DNA from 3 places in the Cellulosimicrobium sp. BMG9.23 genome. Region 2 is predicted to be linked to each of the others. Evidence: predicted binding sites of a transcription regulator. Region 2 holds the regulator's gene; each other region holds the start of a gene.
What was found. The regulator HrcA, encoded in region 2, represses chaperone genes, less so after heat shock. The targets are predictions, from matches to a motif close to TTNGCACTCGNNNNNNNCGAGTGCNAA.
Positions count from the first base shown of each region.

Region 1 (3,314 bases), on a different contig from region 2:
TCGCGTTCGTCCCGCGGTGGGCGGCCAGCTCGTCACCGTCGGCCGTGAGAGCGTTCCGGGCGGCGTCCGCAGGGGCCACACCCTCCAGCGTCAGGCGACGCATGATGAAGAGGCGGGCGACGTCGTCGTCGGTGTAGCGGCGGTGCGAGCCGGCGCGGTGCTCCGAGGGCCCCAGGCCGTAGCGGCGGTCCCATGTGCGCAGGGTCGCTGGCGCGACGCCGAGGCGTCGGGCGACGACGGCGACGGCGAGACCGGGACTGTGGGGCATGGTCGGTCGGGCTCCCTCGGGGTCGGGGGCGGACCGCACGGAGGTCATGGATCGATTCTGCCGATCACGACCACGTCCCGCCACTCGCCCGACCGGACCTCGACCACACCGTGACCTGGTTCGCGCCGCACGCTGTGCAGCAGTTGTTCATTCCGCGAACGAACGCGTCAGCGGCGGTGGCATCGCGCCGCGATCGACCCGCGACCCCCGTTTCGCACCTCCGATCCACCCGCTGGCGCGATGCGAGGTGCCGTCCGGCGCGATGCCCAGCAGAGTGCACCCGGAGCACCTTTCCACGACCTGGGGATTCACGGGATCCACACAGGGGCTTGAACAACTTCTGCAACGCTTGTAGGTTGTTCGCCATGGCAGAGATCTCAAGGCTCCCCGGACCGGTGATGGAACTCTGGGAATGGCAGTACCAGGGTTCGTGCCGCGATCAGGACGACACGTTGTTCTTCCACCCCGAGGGCGAGCGCGGCTCGACGCGACGACGACGCGCAGAGGCCGCGAAGGCGATCTGCCACTCGTGCCCGGTGATGATGCAGTGCCGTGAGCAGTCGCTGCGCGTCCGCGAGCCGTACGGCGTGTGGGGCGGGCTGAGCGAGGACGAGCGCGCGGCGATCCTCGCGGGCTCCGGGCGCAAGACGGGCTGACGCGCGGGGCATGACCGCTGCAGGTCGACGACGACCCGCGGCACCACGGAACCGGTCGGCGCGAACGCTCGGCGCCGACACCGCTGCGACGGGTGGGGCGACCCGTCCGCGGCGACGACAGGGCCCCGCGACCGGGACGGTCGCGGGGCCCTGTGGCGTTCGGTGCCGGCTGGGTCAGCCGACGACCACGGCGAGGATGTCGCGCGCGGACAGGACGAGGTAGTCCTCGCCGCCGTACTTGACCTCGGTGCCGCCGTACTTGCTGTAGATGACCTTGTCGCCGACGGTCACGTCCAGGGGGACGCGGTTGCCGTTGTCGTCGACACGGCCCGGACCGACTGCCAGGACCTCGCCCTCCTGGGGCTTCTCCTTGGCGGTGTCCGGGATGACCAGGCCGGATGCGGTCGTGGTCTCGGCCTCGAGGGCCTTCACGACGATCCGGTCCTCGAGCGGCTTGATGGGGACCGACACGTCGGACCTCCCCTTTCGCGATGAGAACTGCTGACGGTTGGGTCGAGCGCACCGTGGCTGGCCGTCGTCGCGGGTGCCGGCAGCCGGGTCGCTCGTGGGGTGGCCACCGTCGCAGACGGCGCCGACCCGCTGCCCAATCTAGGTCGCGGTTAGCACTCGGTCAAGGCGAGTGCCAGCGTGTTCGCGCAGGGCGGCGCGGCGCGGACCACGACCCTCGGCGATCGGCACCTCGCCGGGCCGGGGCGCACGCGGGCGCACGTCCGTGGAAGGATCGACGCATGGATGCCGCCGCGCTGTCGAAGCTGCTCAGCCCCGAGGGCTGGGCCCTGCTCGGCGCGCTGCCGCCCTACGACGAGCACCAGGCCCTCGTCCTGTCGGCCGGTCTGCGGGCGAAGGGCGTCGATCCCGACCTCGCGGCAGCGGCGCTCACGCAGTCGCGCCTGCGCGCCGCGGCCCGCGCCAAGTTCGGGGCGTTCGCCGACGGCATGCTCTTCACCCAGGCCGGTCTCGAGCAGGCGACCCGTCTCGTCGTCGCGGCCCGGCACGCGCACCGGTACCTCGAGGCGGGCGTCACGAAGGTCGCCGACCTCACGTGCGGCATCGGCGCCGACTCGCTCGCCTTCGCCGGGACCGGTCTCCACGTGCTCGCGAGCGACGTCGACGAGCTCACCGCCGCCCTCGCGACCGTCAACCTCCGCCACTTCCCCGAGGCGGAGGTGCGCCACGGGGACGGGCTCGCGCTCGACCTCGCGGCCGAGGGCGTCGAGGGCGTCTACGCCGACCCCGCGCGACGCACCCGCTCCGGGTCGCGCGTGTTCGACCCGCGCGCCTACGCCCCGCCGCTCGACGCCGTGTGGGCCCTGCGCGACCAGGTCCCGGCGGTGGGTATCAAGGTCGGCCCCGGGATCTCCCACAACGGGCTGCCTGCCGACGCAGAGACCGAGTGGGTGTCCGTCGACGGCGACGTCGTGGAGGCCGCCCTGTGGTTCGGCCCCCTCGCTCCTGCCGGTCCCGGCCGCGCCGCGCTCGTCCTCACGACGCGCACCGCCGACGACGGGACCGAGCACACCGTCGCCCGCTCGCTCGCGCACCGCCCGGGCGACGACGACGTCGTGGCCGACGCCGGCGACGTCGGGCACTACCTCTACGAGCCGGACGGTGCGGTGATCCGCGCGGGCCTCGTGGGGCACGCGGCCGCGGAGCTCGGAGGCCGGCTCCTGGACCGCACCATCGCGTACGTCACGACGGACTCCCCCGCACCGGTGGGCGACAACGGTCTCGCGGCCGGGCTCGCGCGCGGGTACCGCGTGCTCGACACCATGCCGTTCGGCCTCAAGCGGCTGCGCGCCTACCTGCGCGAGCGCGGCGTCGGGCGCCTGACGATCAAGAAGCGCGGGACGGCCGTGACGCCCGAGCAGCTGCGCAAGCAGCTCGCGCTCACCGGCGACGCCGAGGCGACGCTGGTCCTCACGCGGATCGGGGGGCAGCAGCGCGTCCTCGTCGTCGAGCCCCTGGACCGGCTCACGACGACCGGTCGAGAGGGCTGACGCCGTGGAGATCCCCTTCGCGGGCTCGGAGCGCTCGACCGTCGGGCTCGAGTGGGAGCTCGCGCTCGTCGACACGGACTCCGGCGACCTGCGGCAGGTCGCGCAGACCGTGCTCGACGCCGTCCGGCCCGCCGGGGCCGGCGAGCACCCGTCCATCAAGCAGGAGCTCCTGCTGAACACGGTCGAGGTCGTCAGCGGCGTGCGCCGCACGGTCGGCGAGGCGGGCCGGGACCTCGAACGCTCGATCGAGGAGATCCGCGCCGTCACGGACCCGCTGCGCGTCGAGCTCATGTGCGCGGGAACGCACCCGTTCGCGCGCTGGGCGCAGCAGAAGGTCACCGACAAGCAGCGCTACAACACCCTCATCGACCG
Region 1 is NZ_JBZGBZ010000001.1:357,071-360,384, reverse strand. Features, by position in the region: gene AC4H2G_RS01520 (MerR family transcriptional regulator) at 1-268, opposite strand, end outside; gene AC4H2G_RS01515 (WhiB family transcriptional regulator) at 634-924, shown strand; gene groES (co-chaperone GroES) at 1,099-1,395, opposite strand; gene AC4H2G_RS01505 (class I SAM-dependent methyltransferase) at 1,674-2,942, shown strand; gene AC4H2G_RS01500 (glutamate--cysteine ligase) at 2,947-3,314, shown strand, end outside.
Region 1: the regulator HrcA is predicted to act here: its motif matches at 1,545-1,571, upstream of groES (co-chaperone GroES).

Region 2 (3,314 bases):
CACGTTGAGGTCGCCGCGACCCGTGCCGTGGAGGTGCCCGACGCCCAGGCTCTTCAGGGTGACGATCTGCCCCGGCTGCGTGCCGGGGCGCAGGTCGATCTCCTGCGCGCCGTCGAGGGTCTCGAGCTCCAGGACGGTGCCGAGCGCGGCCGCCGTCATGGGGACCTGGAGCGTGCAGTGCAGGTCGTCGCCGCGGCGCACGAACGTGTCGTGGTTGCGCTCGCGGATCTCGACGTACAGGTCGCCGGCAGGACCGCCGGCCGGGCCGACCTCGCCCTGCGACGTGAGCTTGATGCGGGTCCCGGTGTCGACGCCCGCGGGCACGTTGATGCTGATCGTGCGGCGGCTGCGGACACGGCCCTCGCCCGAGCACTCCGCGCACGGCTCCGGGATGACGGTGCCGAAGCCCTGGCACGCGGCGCACGGGGCGCTCGTCATGACCTGGCCGAGGAACGAGCGCGCGACGCGCTGGACCGTGCCGCGACCGTGGCACACCTCGCACGTGCGCGGCGAGGTGCCGGGGCGGCAGCACGAGCCGCCGCACGTGCCGCACACGACCGCGGTGTCGACCTGGAGCTCGCGCTTGGCGCCGAACGTGGCCTCCGCGAGGTCGATGTCGAGGCGGACGAGAGCGTCCTGGCCGCGGCGCGCGCGCGGGATCGGGCCCTGCTGCGCCTGGCCGCCGCCGAAGAAGGTCTCGAAGATGTCCTGGAAGCCGAAGCCGCCGCCCATCGGGCCACCGGCCCCGCCGCCGGGGGCGGTCGGGTCCACGCCGAGGTCGTACTGCTGACGCTTCTCCGGGTTGGACAGCACCTCGTAGGCGCGCGCGACGTCCTTGAACCGGTCGCCCGACTCCTCCCCCGCGACGTCGGGGTGCAGCTCGCGGGCGAGCTTGCGGTAGGCCTTCTTGATCTGCTCCGGGCTGGCGTCGCGGGCCACGCCGAGGATCTCGTAGTAGTCGCTCACACGTCACTCTCTGCTGGTGCCGGGCGCCGGAGTCGGGCCCGGCGGGTTCGGTGGTCGTCGGTCGGTCGTCTGTGGTCGTCGGTGCGGTGCCGGTCAGGCGCCGGTCAGGCGCCGGTCAGGTGCCGGTCACGTGCCGAGCGCCCGCGACAGGTACCGGGCGACCGCGCGGACTGCCGCGATCGTCCCGGGATAGTCCATGCGCGTGGGACCGATGGAGCCGACCAGGGCGACCGTGTCCCCGTCGTTACCGTAGCCCGTCGTCACGACGGACGTCTCCACGAGCCCTTCGAGCCGGTTCTCGTGACCGATGCGGATGTTGACGCCGGACTCGGCGGCCATCTCCGTGAGGAGGCCCAGGAGCACGACCTGCTCCTCGAGGGCCTCGAGCACGGGGCGCAGCGCGTGCTCGAAGCGCATGCCTGCACGCGCGAGGTTCGCGGTCCCGGCGAGGACGAGCCGTTCCTCGCTCTCCTCCGCGAGCGTCTGCGCGACGAGCTCGCCGACCGCCCGCACGAGCGGGGCGTCGTCGGGGTGGAACGTCTCGGCGATCTCCGCGAGACCCGGGATGAGGTCGGCGAGCCGCTTGCCCGCGGCGGCCGCGTTGAGCCGGGCGCGGGCCTCGGCGAGCGTGCCCTCGTCCGGGACGCTGCCCACCTCGAGCGTGCGCTGCTCGACGCGACCCGTGTCGGTGATGATGACGACGAGCAGACGGTCCTGCCCGACGGGGACCAGCTCCAGGTGGCGCAGTCCCGAGCGGCGCAACGACGGGTACTGCACGACGGCGACCTGGCCCGTGATCTGCGCGAGCAGCCGCCCGGCGCGGGCGATGACGTCGTCGAGGTCGACGCCCTCGGACAGGAACGTCTCGATCGCGCGCTTCTCCGGGGCCGAGAGCGGCTTGACGCCCGAGAGCCGGTCGACGAAGAGCCGGTAGCCCTTGTCCGTCGGGATGCGGCCCGCCGACGTGTGCGGCTGCGCGATGTACCCGGCGTCCTCGAGCGCAGCCATGTCGTTGCGGATCGTGGCCGGGGAGACGCCAAGCCCGTGGCGCTCCGTGAGGACGCGCGATCCCACGGGCTCGCGCGTCAGGACGTAGTCCTCGACGATCGCCCGCAGGACCTCCAGCCGGCGTTCCTCGCTCACGTCCACCTCCTGCGCACCCACGTACCTGCGGATCGCGCGACGCCACCGGGCTGCACCCGGGACGTCGGCACTCTCGCCCGTCGAGTGCTAATCCTACGCGGCCGGTGCCCGGGTCGAGGCGGCCTCCGCTCCGCGCGAACGCAGGTCGACCAGACCGACGACCAGCGCGACGCCCACGAGTCCGATGGTCACGAGCATCGCGCTCCCCGTCGCCCGGGCGGCGTCGGTCCCCGCGGCCAGGCCGCCGTAGTACACCGAGAGGATCACCGAGATGCCGACGGCGGACCCGATGCGCTGCCCCACCTGGATCATGCTGCCGGCGACGCCTCCGCTCGCGACGGGGACCTCGGCGAGCGCGAGCGTCTGGTTGGGCGCGATGACCATGCCGCTGCCCGTCCCGGCGACGAGCAGCGCCGCGGCGAGCGCCCACCCGATGACCGAGGGCTCGTCGCCGAGCGTCCGGACCAGGGTGTCCGCGGCGACCATGCCGGTCAGGACGAGCACCAGGCCGAGCACGACCAGCCGGCGTCCGAGGCGCGCGACCGCGCGACCGGCCAGCCAGGCCGAGACGCCGGACGCCGCCGCGAACGGCATCCCGACGAGCCCTGCCTGGAGCGGCGTGTACCCGACCTCGTCCTGCAGGTAGAGCGTGACGACGAGGAAGATCCCGGTGAAGCCGGCGAAGTACGCCATGCCGAGCAGCGCGCCGTTGCGGAAGGACGAGAGCCCGAGCACCTGCGGGTCGAGCACGGCGGCCCCGGTCCGCCGCTGGTAGCCCCGCTCCCACACCACCGCCACGACCCCGGCGGCCGCGCCCAGGACGAGCCACCACCACCGTGAGGGGTCGTCGCCTCGGCCCGTCGTCGTGACGAACGGCAGCATGACCGCGACCGTCATCACCGCGAGCAGGGAGAGCCCGACCGGGTCGAGTCGCCGCGGGCCGCGCTGTCGCACGGGCGTCGGGACGAGACGCCACGCGAACGGCAGCAGCACGGCGATCACCGGGATGTTGACGAGAAAGATCCAGCGCCAGCCGTCGGCGGAGCCGGCGATCGCGAGGATGAGACCGCCGAGCAGCGGGCCGATCGCCGTCGAGACGCCGACGGTCGCCCCGAACATCCCGAACGCCCGGCCGCGCTCCGCACCGGCGAAGAGCTGCTGGATCAGGCCCACGACCTGCGGGTTCAGCAGCCCGGCGCTCACGC
Region 2 is NZ_JBZGBZ010000004.1:199,920-203,233, forward strand. Features, by position in the region: gene dnaJ (molecular chaperone DnaJ) at 1-966, opposite strand, end outside; gene hrcA (heat-inducible transcriptional repressor HrcA) at 1,093-2,109, opposite strand; gene AC4H2G_RS07570 (MFS transporter) at 2,203-3,314, opposite strand, start outside.

Region 3 (3,314 bases), on a different contig from region 2:
CCGCGCCGATGACCACGCCGACCGCCAGGTCGATCGCGTTCCCGCGCAGCACGAACTCTTTGAAACCGTTGAGCACACTCATGTGGATGGTTCCCATCATGTCGGCGGACCGCGTGGCAGCGGCGCCACGACACGTGAGGGACGATCTTCGCAACGGGCCGGACGGGAGGCAAACAGCGGTCTCGGGTTGCGGACGCTTCCGTGCTGACCTGGGACGGCGCGCTCAGGGGACGAGGACCGCCGTCACCTGGCCCCAGCCCGCGACGGCCGCGAGTCGCTCCGCCTCCTCCGGGAGCACTGCGACGAGCGTGGTCTGCTCGCCGGTCGCGGCCGGGGAGCCCAGCAGCCCGCCCGTGGCCTGCTCCTGGGTCCGACCGGGAACCACGACGGCGCCGCGCGCGAGGTAGGGGTCGGCCGATTCAGTCGGGCCGGGCTCACCGGCCACGCCGGTCAGCCCCGACGCGGAGGACGCGAGGAGCAGGTCGACGCGGTCCCCGGGCGCGAGCAGCCCGCTCACGCCCGGATCGAGCCGCACGGGCGCGACGACCGTCCCCGAGGGGGCAGCGGCGACGAGGTCGCCCGCCGCCACGAGCGACTCCTGCAGCGCGGTCCCGGGCGCGATGCGCACCGACGCCGACCGACCGACGGCGTCGTCCGGCGACCGCAGGGCCTCGGGGGCGAGGTCCACGGGCACGTCGACGACCCGGACGTCCCCCGCGGCGAGCTCGTCGCCGGCGGAGACCTCGCGCACGGTCACGACGACGGGGACGGTGGGCGGCGGCTCGGGGCGCAGCGCCGAGACGGTCGCGGTCGCGGCGACGCCGCAGCACACCGCGGCGACGACGAACCGCAGGCGCCACCACAGCACCCCGGCACGACGGCGCGCCGACCGGGCACGGGCGCGAGCGTCGTCGGGCACGGGAGCACCGCGGCGAGGGGTCGAGGACATGGCCGCGACGGTAGCGAGGACCGCGCACGACCGCCGTCGTCCCTGTGGACGACGGCGGGTGGCCGCACGGGTGGCCGAGGCGCCGGGTGCCCCGGCACGTGCCTGTGGTCGACCGTGCGCGGCAGCCTGCCGCTCGGCGGACCGGGGAGGGTCAGGAGGCGGGCGTGCTCGCGGCAGAGCTCGTCGACGACGAGGAGGAACTCGACGAGGAGGAGCCCGACGAGGAACCGTTCGAGGAGGACCCCGACGTGCTCGGGCTGCTCGCGCTGCCGCTCGACGAGCTCTTGGCGCTCGTGGACGCCGGGGCGGACTTCGCGCCCGAGCGCGAGTCGGTCCGGTAGAAGCCGGACCCCTTGAAGGTCACGCCGACCGACGAGAACACCTTGCGCAGGCGACCGGAGCACTCCGGGCAGACCGTGAGGGCGTCGTCCGTGAAGGACTGGTGGATGTCGAAGGCGTGACCGCAGGCGGTGCAGGTGTACGCGTAGGTGGGCACGGGTTCTCCTCGTTCACATGACGGCGACCCGACGGGGGCCGAGCCTCTGCCGCCAGGTCAACACTCGCTGGCACTCGAATCTTCCGAGTGCCAATCATACGCGGGTGGGCGCGGACCACGGCCGGGGTAGTCTCGCACCGTGTCTGCGCACGAACCCGTCGAGAAGCCTGCCGGTGACGACCCTGAGACCCTGACCGGCACGCGCCCGGCGCGGCGCACCGGCCGGCGGGTGCTCGTCGCCGTCGCCGCCCTGCTCGTCGTCGTGCTCGTGGCGGTGACGGTGCTCGTCGTCACGACGGTGCGACGGCCGCTCCCGCAGGCGGACGGGGAGATCACGCTCCCCGGCCTGGGCGCGGAGGTCACCGTCCTTCGCGACGCGCAGGGCGTCCCGCAGATCTACGCCGACACCCCCGAGGACCTCTTCCGCGCCCAGGGTTTCGTCCAGGCGCAGGACCGCTTCTTCGAGATGGACTACCGCCGGCACGTCACGTCCGGACGGCTCACGGAGCTCGTCGGCGACAACCCGGACGCGCTCGCGGCCGACAAGGTCACGCGGACGTTCGGGTGGCGCCAGGTCGCCGAGCAGGAGTGGGAGATCATCGCCCCGGAGACGAAGGCGTACCTCCAGGCCTACGCCGAGGGCGTCAACGCCTACCTCGAGAACCGCAGCCCGGGTGAGATCGCGCTCGAGTACACGGTGCTCGGCCTGCAGGTCGACGTCGCGGACCCCGAGCCGTGGGACCCGATCGACTCGCTCGCGTGGCTCAAGGCCATGGCGTGGGACCTGCGCGGCAACTACGACGACGAGCTCGACCGGGCCCTCGCGTACGGGACCCTGCAGGACCCTGCGCGCGTCGCCGAGCTCTTTCCGGCGTACCCGTCGGACGTCAACGCGCCGATCCTCCAGCCGGGCGAGCTCGAGAACCCGCAGCGCGTCTCCGCCGAGCTCTCGCCGGAGGCCGGGCAGACGTACTCGTCCGAGGGCCTGCAGGCCGCCGTCGCGTCGGCCGACCGCGCGCTCGCGGCCGTCCCCGTGCTCATCGGGCGCGGCGAGGGGACGGGGTCGAACTCGTGGGTGGTCTCCGGCGACCACACGGAGAGCGGGCAGCCGATCCTCGCGAACGACCCGCACCTCGGCCTCGCCGCACCCGGCATCTGGGCCCAGGTGGGCCTGCACTGCACGACGGTCGGGCCCGACTGCGCGTTCGACGTCGCGGGCTTCTCCTTCGCCGGCTTCCCGGGCGTGGTCATCGGGCACAACGCCCAGCTCGCCTGGGGGCTGACCAACATGGGCGCCGACGTCACGGACTTCTTCGTCGAGCGCGTGCGCGACGACACGTACCTGCGCGGCGACACGTGGGAGCCGCTCGACGTCCGCACCGAGACCCTCGAGGTGGCGGGCGGGGACGACGTCGAGCTCGAGATCCGCTCGACGGTCCACGGCCCGATCGTCTCGACCGTGATCCCCGCGACGGCGTCGGCGGAGGACACCCCCGCGCCCGACACGCAGCTGGGCGAGTACGCCGTCTCGCTCCAGTGGACCGCGCTCGAGCCCGGCCGCACCGCCGACGCGGTGTTCGCCTTCAACCTCGCCGCGAACGCCGAGGACATGCAGGCCGCCGCGGCCCTGTTCGAGGTGCCCGCGCAGAACATCGTCTTCGCCACCGCGGACGGCCACATCGGCTACCAGGCACCCGGGAAGATCCCGGTCCGGCAGGTCGTCCCGGACTCCGCGGTGCCGTCCGACGGCACCTGGCCCCGCGACGGGTCCGACGCGCGCTACGACTGGCAGGGCTACGTCCCGAGCGACCAGATGCCGCGCGTCGTCGACCCCGCAGAGGGCTTCGTCGTGGCCGCCAACCAGGCCGT
Region 3 is NZ_JBZGBZ010000011.1:181,859-185,172, forward strand. Features, by position in the region: gene mscL (large conductance mechanosensitive channel protein MscL) at 1-82, opposite strand, end outside; gene AC4H2G_RS19560 (RcpC/CpaB family pilus assembly protein) at 224-949, opposite strand; gene AC4H2G_RS19565 (FmdB family zinc ribbon protein) at 1,101-1,445, opposite strand; gene AC4H2G_RS19570 (penicillin acylase family protein) at 1,675-3,314, shown strand, end outside.
Region 3: the regulator HrcA is predicted to act here: its motif matches at 1,513-1,539, upstream of AC4H2G_RS19565 (FmdB family zinc ribbon protein).